One region of the Pseudoalteromonas sp. A41-2 genome, then DNA from elsewhere that is predicted to be linked to it. Evidence: predicted binding sites of a transcription regulator. Region 1 holds the regulator's gene; the other holds the start of a gene.
The links. Region 1 encodes MetJ, which represses methionine synthesis genes. Its sites were predicted from a motif close to TAGACGTCTAGACGTCTA; they were not measured.
Positions count from the first base shown of each region.

Region 2: the regulator MetJ is predicted to act here: its motif matches at 1,404-1,421, upstream of metA (homoserine O-acetyltransferase MetA).

Region 1 is NZ_CP065231.1:3,110,668-3,115,560, forward strand. Features, by position in the region: gene metL (bifunctional aspartate kinase/homoserine dehydrogenase II) at 1-524, opposite strand, end outside; gene metB (cystathionine gamma-synthase) at 529-1,794, opposite strand; gene metJ (met regulon transcriptional regulator MetJ) at 2,018-2,338, shown strand; gene IT970_RS14050 (malic enzyme-like NAD(P)-binding protein) at 2,461-3,702, opposite strand; gene rpmE (50S ribosomal protein L31) at 4,227-4,442, opposite strand; gene priA (primosomal protein N') at 4,689-4,893, shown strand, end outside.
Region 2 is NZ_CP065231.1:2,594,688-2,599,580, forward strand. Features, by position in the region: gene IT970_RS11725 (homocysteine S-methyltransferase family protein) at 1-402, opposite strand, end outside; gene metA (homoserine O-acetyltransferase MetA) at 392-1,339, opposite strand; gene ettA (energy-dependent translational throttle protein EttA) at 1,792-3,465, shown strand; gene IT970_RS11740 (PilZ domain-containing protein) at 3,615-3,980, shown strand; gene IT970_RS11745 (histone deacetylase family protein) at 4,034-4,893, shown strand, end outside.

The DNA.
Region 1 (4,893 bases):
ACCACATTGATCTTTACTTTACTGATCGCATCGGTGCATTGCTGTTGATTCTTTTGATGCAATAGTTGGCCATCATTTAATGTAAATAACTGCCGTGCATCCACATCCTGTGCTGCCACACCCAGCTGATTTAGATAGCCCGCTAATAAACGCGCAGACCATACTTCTCCATGTGCTAGCAACACGGCTTCTTGTAGTTGCTGTTTAGCAATAAGTATATTTAATAGCGCCAGCTCATCTTTTAATTGTGCCAATGCCTGCTGCTTGTTTTTTGCTACTAACAGCTGCTCTATTAAGGCGCGCTGATTATTATCAATCAGCAATAAAATATCACTAACCGCTTGGTTATCTTGCTGTTGATAACTTTGCCAAAGTTTTACCAAGGTGTCGGTTGTTTTGCCCGATGCAGACACCACCACACAATCACCTTGCTGCGTATTTGCTAAAACAATATTTGCCACAGCATGATAACGCTCTGCAGAGCTTAAGCTTGAGCCACCAAATTTATGAACAATATTTACCATTTTTCTACCACAATGCCGTATGTGCTGGCGTTAACTTAAAAGTGCTGCTTTGTTGCGTATTGGCTTGCGTGTGCGTTTGCTTCGCGTTGCTCTGAGTGGCTTGCTGCCCCTGACCTGGTTTAACTAAATTGAAAACACGGTCTAAATCGGCAATTAAATCTTTTACATCCTCAATGCCAACAGAGATACGAATTAACGTATCACCCACCCCTGCTTCTAAGCGAGCTTTTGCCTCCATTCCAGCATGAGTCATGGTCGCAGGGTGACAAATTAAACTCTCAACGCCCCCCAATGATTCGGCTAAGCTAAACTCTTTAAGGCCTGTTAGAAAAGCCGCAGCATCATTAATGTCGCCTTTAATATCAAAACTCACCATGCCACCAAAACCGCGTTGCTGTGCTTTAGCGAGCGCATGCTGAGGATGAGAAGCGAGACCGGGATAATATACTTGGCTCACAAACGGTGAATCTTCTAAATATTCTGCAATTGCAAACGCATTCTCTTGGTGCTGTTTTAAACGCACATTTAAAGTGCGTAAACCACGCAGAGTAAGATAACTATCAAACGGTGCACCCGTAATACCAATATTATTTGCCCACCAAGCCAGTTCATCACCCAACTCTTGCGTTGCTGCAATAACAGCACCGCCAACCACATCAGAGTGACCGTTAATGTATTTAGTCGTTGAATGCACGACTATATCAACACCAAACTCAATCGGGTTTTGCAAGGCCGGCGATAAAAACGTGTTATCAGCCGCAACAAGTGCACCGGATTGTTTAGCAATGGCGGTAATCGCTTTAATATCTGTTAGGCGTAAAATGGGGTTACTGGGTGTTTCAATCCAGATCAGTTTAGGTTTTATCGCTAAGATTTCTTGGTGATTTTCAGCTTTTGTTAAATCAAGCACTTTTAGTTTCAGTAAACCGCGCTTCTCTAATGAGGTAAATAAACGATAGCTACCGCCGTAACAGTCATGTGGAATAACCAAGGTATCATCGCTATTCAAAAGCTGTGTCGTTAAGTGAACAGCCGCCATGCCTGTCGCAGTAATAATGCCTTTAGCTCCGCCCTCTAGTTCAGCGAGTGTTTCGGCTAAAATATCACGGTTAGGGTTACCACTGCGGCCATAGTCATATTGGCGCTTAGTATCAAAATCAGCGAACGAATAAGTGGTTGATAAGTAAATTGGTGGAACGACTGCACCGTGGTGTTTATCGGCTTCAATGCCATGACGAACAGCAATCGTCGCTTTATTTTTTTCACTCATTTCATCACCTACTTAGAATTGGATGTTTAGACGTCTAAAAGGTTAGATGATCAAATATGAGAAGTCAAAGCATTTATCGCCATTACATAGAAGTTTATACATTTACACGACTAGATGGCTAAATAACTAGTATTTGACTATCTTTTTTAAAGCGATAGAATTTCCGCATCTTGCGCTGTGGATAAGGCGTAAACAACTGACAACCGAGGCAACGAAACAACTTATGGCTAAATGGAACGGTGAATACATTCACCCATATGCAGAACACGGTAAAAAATCAGAGCAAGTAAAAAAAATTACCGTATCAATTCCGCTGAACGTATTAAAAGTATTAACTGATGAGCGCACGCGTCGTCAGATTAATAATCTTCGTCATGCCACTAACAGTGAGCTACTGTGCGAAGCCTTTTTACACGCTTTTACAGGTCAACCATTACCGAATGATGACGACCTTCGTAAAGATAACCCTGAAAAAGTACCTGAAGAAGTAAAAAGAATTATGCAAGAAATGGGGTTAGATATCCCCGTACTTGATTCAGAGTAAATATTTCGGCCACCGGATCGTAGCCGATTTCTCAGACATAAAAAAACTCAGCCTTGGCTGAGTTTTTTATTTGCAGTTAGTTATACCTACCCGCTTAATCAAACGAATAGGTACCTAATTATTTAACGCATGTAGTTTTCTGGCATGTCAATTTGCGCCACACCAGACTCAACGGCTGCTTCTGCAACAGCACGTGCAATACGTGGTAATAAGCGTGGGTCCATTGGTTTTGGAATAATGTACTCAGCACCAAACTCAAGTGAATCAACACCCGACGCCTTAAGCACTTCGTTAGGCACAGGCTCTTTCGCAATACTACGAATAGCATGCACCGCTGCAATTTTCATTTCATCATTGATTGATGTCGCACGCACATCAAGCGCACCGCGGAAAATGAATGGGAAACACAATACATTATTAACCTGATTAGGGTAATCAGAACGCCCTGTTGCCATAATTAAATCATTACGTGCACCGTGTGCAACAGCTGGCGCGATTTCTGGATCAGGGTTTGAACATGCAAAAACCACCGGCTTATCTGCCATCAGTTTTAAATCTTCAGCGGTTAATAAGTTAGGGCCAGATACACCAACAAATACATCAGCATCGGCTATCACATCTTGCAAAGTGCGCTTATCGGTATTGTTAGCAAATAGCAATTTATACTCGTTTAAGTCATCTCGACGTGTATGGATCACGCCTTTGCGGTCAAGCATATAAATGTGCTCACGCAATGCACCACATTTAATAAGTAGTTCCATACATGCAACCGCTGCTGCACCGGCACCTAAACACACGATAATCGCGTCTTCGATATCTTTACCCTGTACTTCAAGCGCATTTAGCATGCCTGCTGCTGTTACGATTGCAGTACCATGTTGGTCATCGTGGAAAACAGGGATGCTACAACGCTCAATAAGCGCTTTTTCAATTTCGAAACACTCTGGCGCTTTAATATCTTCTAGGTTGATACCACCAAACGTATCGGCAATATTTGCAACAGTATTAATGAAGTCTTCTGTCGTGCGGTGTTTTACTTCGATATCTATCGAGTCTAAACCTGCAAAGCGTTTAAATAAAAGTGCTTTACCTTCCATCACAGGTTTTGATGCAAGCGGACCTAAATTGCCTAAGCCTAAAATTGCGGTACCGTTTGAAATAACCGCAACCATATTACCTTTGCCGGTGTATTTATAGGCATTTGCTGGATCGGCTGCTATCTCACGGACGGGCTCTGCGACACCTGGACTATATGCTAGAGCGAGATCATTAACCGTTTCTGCTGGTTTAGTTAGTTCTACACTAATTTTACCTGGAACGGGGTGAGCGTGGTAATGTAATGCTTGTTCACGAAAATCTGACATAACGCGATAGTATCCTGCAATAAGTTAAAAAGTGAGAGGGCTTGCATCTGTACGATACCTGTAATATATAAAAATTCCAAGTATTATCAGGTCTATCCTGTTATATGCTATATCGCTTAATTTTAAAGGATTTCCCAACAATTTCTGCACATAGTTTTAATTCACAACAGATAAAAATTCATCTATTTGTGGCCATTTAAGCACCTGTTTTTGTATTTTATAGGCACGAACACAGCAAATAACCGAAACTTAGCAAAATGAGCAACTTTAACGAACTTAACAGCATTTATAGGTGAAGTTCATATAAATTGTTACTTTTTACAACTTTTGGAATCATTTATATCATTCAAAATATAGCGAAGGGATCACTATTTGTCTGCATTATTAGCGATATATTGGGCATAACAAGCAGAAATAGTTATGCACATAAAGCGTGTAGGCATGGGATATAAAAAAGAATGGTTCTGAATTTCAGGCATAAAAAAAGCACCCAAAGGGTACTTCTTTCAACTAAACAGCAGATATTACTTCTTGCTGCTAAGTGCACCGAAGCGCTTGTTGAAACGATCAACACGGCCGCCAGTGTCTAAAATCTTTTGCTTACCAGTGTAAAACGGGTGACACTCAGAACATACGTCTAAGTGGATGTCTTTACATAAAGTAGAGCTAGTTTCGAATTTGTTACCACATGAACAAGTTGCAGTGATAGCTTCGTACTTAGGGTGAATACCTTCTTTCATAGGAACCTCTAGTTAAGGCCGCATCGCTCTCCAAACCCGAAGTCTGGCACCATACGTCGTTAATACAATTAATAGGTCGCGTATTTTATAGCTCAAGCAGCCTCTCGACAAGCTTTAAATTCATCTTTAGCTAAAAAAATAAACAAGTCATCAAACGTTCAGTATTTGTTGGTAGGTTTTTAGCACTAATTTTAGTACATTAGCAACACACGCTATTTTTTCTATTCTTAATTCAGTTGAGTTGTTATGCACTTTGTAGAAGTTGCCATAAAAGTCCCTTTACAGCGTACCTTCGATTATAAAGTTGAGCAGCTGCTACATAGCCCTGAGCTGCGAGTAGGCATGCGTGTGCGTGTGCCTTTTGGCTCTCAAAAAAAGATAGCAGTCGTACTGGCAATCAAAACCAGTACCGATGTACCCGAAGATAAAATTAAAGCCATTATTGATGTTA
Region 2 (4,893 bases), 520 kb from region 1:
CGCCACATAACGAGGTTTACTTGGATCTTTTGCTTCAAATTCATCGCAGACACTGCGAGCAAGCTTGGCTGATTCTAGGTTGATCTCACGGCTTAAATTCGCCATGTCGTAATCTTCCATCGAAATAGTGGTGGCATTAAACGTATTGGTTTCGATAATGTCGGCACCTGCATTAAGGTATGCGCGGTGAATATCAGCAATAATCTTTGGCTGAGTAAGGCTTAATAAATCATTATTGCCTTTTATAAGGACATGCCAGTCTTTAAAACGCTCACCGCGATAGTCTTGTTCTTCTAATTTATGTTCTTGGATCATGGTGCCCATCGCGCCATCGAGGATCAAAATTCGCTGCTTGAGCGCCTCGGTTAATTGTTCGCGTTTATTCACTGCATTACTCGGCATAGTTGTTAGTCCTTACGTCTTGGCTAACTAGGTTAATATCATACGGTGTTGTTTGGTACACGTAGTAGTTTAACCAATTCGAAAACAATAAAAAGGCGTGACTTTGCCATGTTTTCGACGGTTCGTTATCTGGGTTATCGTCAGGGAAATAGTTTTCTGGTTTTGGCGCGTCGTCTGACTTTTCGCAGTCGCGTAAATATTCCCCTTTTAATGTATGCGCATCATACTCAGGATGGCCCGTTATATATACTTGGCTGCCTGATTTATTCTTAATTAAATACGCCCCAACACGCTCAGACCCTGCTAATACTACTAAATCATCACAGCTGTTAATTTTTTCAATATCAATGTGGCCATAGCGCGAGTGCGGAACTAAAAAGGTATCATCAAAACCACGCGTTAACGCGGCATGCTCAAAATAACTTTTGTGCGTAAACACGCCACTGAGCTTATTAGGCATTAACTCTCGTTTTAAACCATAGTGATGATAAAGCCCTGCGTGAGCCGCCCAACATGAAAATAATGTTGACGTAACGTGGTGCTCAGCCCAGTCTAAAATCACTTTTAGCTCATCCCAGTAAGCAACGTCGTCATACTCTAAATGTGCAAGCGGCGCGCCTGTGATGATCATGGCATCGTAGTTATTGTCTTTTACTTCAGAAAAGTAACGATAAAACGTATCGAGGTGTTGCTCTGAGGTACTGCTACTTCGGTGGGTGTCTAAACGCAGCAGCTCAACATTCACTTGCAACGGTGAATTAGCCAACAACCGAATAAACTGCACTTCGGTTTCCACTTTATTCGGCATTAAGTTTAAGATGGCCAAACGCATTGGACGAATTTCTTGCGTTTTCGCACGACTTTTAGGCATTACAAATACGTTCTCTTGACGTAATTTTACAATTGCGGGCAATTCATCTTTGACTGTAATGGGCATAGTGGGCTCCGAGCATACTTATTAGACTGCTAATTATGAACGGATAGTTAGAAATTTCAACCTCTAGATGTTTAGATGTCCAAATGATTTTTTTATTTGTGCTAAAGCAATCTCTTAGGAAGCCAGTTTCGTTGATGCGCAGGCCCTTAAATTGCCAAAAGCAGTGCCTCTGCGAATGACTGTTGTGTTTAATCACGATGAAAGAGCAAGCATCTCAAAAAGTGGCTTGTTATTGTGTTTAAGCCAACACCATTGTAAAAATGACTTTTAAGCCTTTGTGCAATGCTTATAAGGCGCTTACTCTGCATTTATGCTCCTTAAATGCATGCGCTATTTTTGCAAAGCAGTACCATGATATTAAGCCCCTGATAAACGCTGAATTCTGTATTTTGAGGTGGTTTGGGTATACAATAGTGGCTGTTAATTTTTCTTATAAATTGAAGGCTCTTTTCATGGTGTTACCAGATAAGTTTATATTCTCGATGAGTCGAGTTTCTAAAGTTGTGCCGCCTAAGCGCACTATCTTAAAAGATATCTCTTTACACTTTTTCCCGGGCGCAAAAATTGGTGTGCTTGGTCTAAATGGCGCAGGTAAATCGACGTTACTTCGTATTATGGCAGGTGTTGACCAAGACTTTGAAGGTGAAGCTCGTCCACAACCTGGCACAAAAATAGGTTACTTACCGCAAGAGCCTGTTTTAGACGAAAACAAAACAGTACGCGAAACCGTTGAAGAAGCCGTAAGCGAAGTTAAAAATGCGCTAAACCGTCTTGATGAAGTATACAACGAGTATGCTATGGAAGATGCTGACTTTGATGCACTTGCAAAAGAGCAAGGCGAGCTTGAAGCAATTATCCAAGCACACGACGGTCACAATATCGATAACGTATTAGAGCGCGCAGCAGATGCTCTTCGTTTACCACCGTGGGATGCTAAAATTGAACACCTTTCGGGTGGTGAGCGTCGCCGTGTTGCCATCTGTCGTTTACTGCTTGAAAAACCAGATATGCTGATTCTTGACGAACCAACCAACCACTTAGACGCAGAGTCTGTGGCATGGTTAGAGCGTTTCTTACACGACTACGAAGGTACTGTGGTCGCTGTAACCCACGACCGTTACTTCTTAGATAACGTTGCTGGGTGGATTTTAGAACTTGACCGTGGTGAAGGTATTCCGTGGGAAGGTAACTACTCATCATGGCTTGAGCAAAAAGATTTACGTTTACAACAAGAACAAAAATCTGAAAAAGCTCGTCAAAAGTCAATTGCACAAGAACTTGAATGGGTTCGTTCAAACCCGAAAGGCCGTCAAGCTAAGTCTAAAGCGCGTATGGCACAGTTCTCTGAGCTACAACAGAACGATTACCAAAAACGTAACGAAACGAATGAGCTATTCATTCCACCGGGTCCACGCTTAGGCGACCAAGTTATTGAAGTAAAAGGTCTTAAGAAAAGCTTTGGCGATCGTGTTTTAATCGACGACTTAAACTTTGCGATGCCAAAAGGTGCAATCGTAGGTATTATCGGTGCCAATGGTGCGGGTAAATCAACCTTATTCAAAATGTTAAGCGGTGAAGAAAAGCCAGACAGTGGTGAAATCCTTGTGGGTGAAACTGTTGAGCTTGCTACCGTTGATCAGTTCCGTGGCGACATGGATGAAAGCAACACCGTTTTCCAAGAGATCTCTAACGGTCAAGACGTATTAAAAATTGGTAACTTTGAATTCCAAAGCCGCGCCTATGTTGGTCGCTTTAACTTCAAAGGTAACGACCAACAAAAATTCGTTAAAGACTTATCAGGCGGTGAGCGCAACCGTTTACACCTTGCAAAGCTATTAAAAGCGGGTGGTAACGTATTACTACTGGATGAGCCGACTAACGATCTTGATGTTGAAACACTTCGTGCACTTGAGAACGCGATTCTAGAGTTCCCAGGCTGTGTAATGTGTATCTCGCATGACCGTTGGTTCCTTGACCGTATCGCTACGCATATTCTTGATTACCGTGACGAAGGCCAAATTAACTTCTTCGATGGTAACTACACAGAATACGAAGAGTGGTTGAAGAAAACCTTAGGCGCAGAAGCCGCACAACCTAAGCGTATTAAATATAAAAAGATTGGTTAATTTACCGTCTTATTCGAAAGCCCCTTCTTGGGGCTTTTTTGTGGCCGATAACGTTTACCAGCTATCGTTTCACTCACACCTTGCATATTGAACTATACTGATTTTAGCGAATTAAGTTAATGAAACGACAATGACTTGGGGATCACACCATGAATGAGCGTAGACAGTTTTCTCGGGTATTATTTTCTTGCCCTGCAACGCTTTGTATTGATGAGTATAAGTATCAATGTCAACTGCTTGATTTATCCTTGCATGGTGCGCTTATAACCAAAAGCGATTCATTTTTAGTTCCTATCCACAGTAAAGCCGTTTTATCGTTTACCCTACCCGACTCAACTGTAGAGATTAAAATGCAAGTCGAGTTGTGCCATGTAGAACAGCAGCATGCTGGACTTATTTGCGAACATATTGATATCGACAGTATCAGTCATTTGAAGCGCCTGATTGAGCTGAATTTAGGCGATGAAGGCCTATTACATCGTGAGTTAGCACACTTAATTCACGTGCCAGAGTAAACAACGGCGAATAAATTCGCTATGCTGTAGCAAATCCCGTTATTAAATGAGTTATGTACTTAAACCCCCACTTACCCTTGGTATATCACCCTAATTATTCCTTTAGCTTCGATCCTAACCATCGCTTTGTAATGAGTAAATTTGCTTATTTATATGACCATGTTCAAAGCCTTGGCCTGATCAGTGATAATTTAGTACAGCCGATATTAGGCAGCCCCGCACCACTGGAGCTGGTGCATTGCGATGACTATATTAATGACCTGTGGCATAACCGCTTGGATGAAAAAGCCATGCGCCGAATTGGTTTACCTTGGTCTGAACAATTGATGGCACGAACATTCACAGCCCCACTTGGCACCTTACAAACCGCACGCCTCGCTTTAAAACATGGGCTTGCCTGCCACTTAGCCGGCGGCACTCATCATGCCCATTATGATTTTGGTTCGGGTTATTGCATGGTAAACGATTTAGCGTTCACCAGTGAAACACTGATAAAGAGTGGCGAAGTGACCAATGTGCTGATTTTTGACTTAGATGTTCACCAAGGCGATGGCACTGCAGCCATGCTCACCCATCAACCCTATGCGTATACGTGCTCGATTCATTGTGAGAAAAACTTTCCATTTCGCAAATCAGCCAGCGATCTCGATATTGGCTTAAACCCGGGTGTTAGCGATAAAGAGTACATTGGCATCGTTGATGATACGCTAAGTTACTTACTAAAAACCCTTAATCCAGATTTAGTACTTTACGATGCAGGTGTTGATGTATGGCAGCAAGATGGCTTAGGAAAACTTGATATAAGCTGGCAAGGCATTGAACAACGCGACCATTTAGTACTTAAACGCTGCCTTGAACATAATGTGCCTGTCGCAACGGTCATTGGTGGTGGCTATGATAAAGATCATCGCCG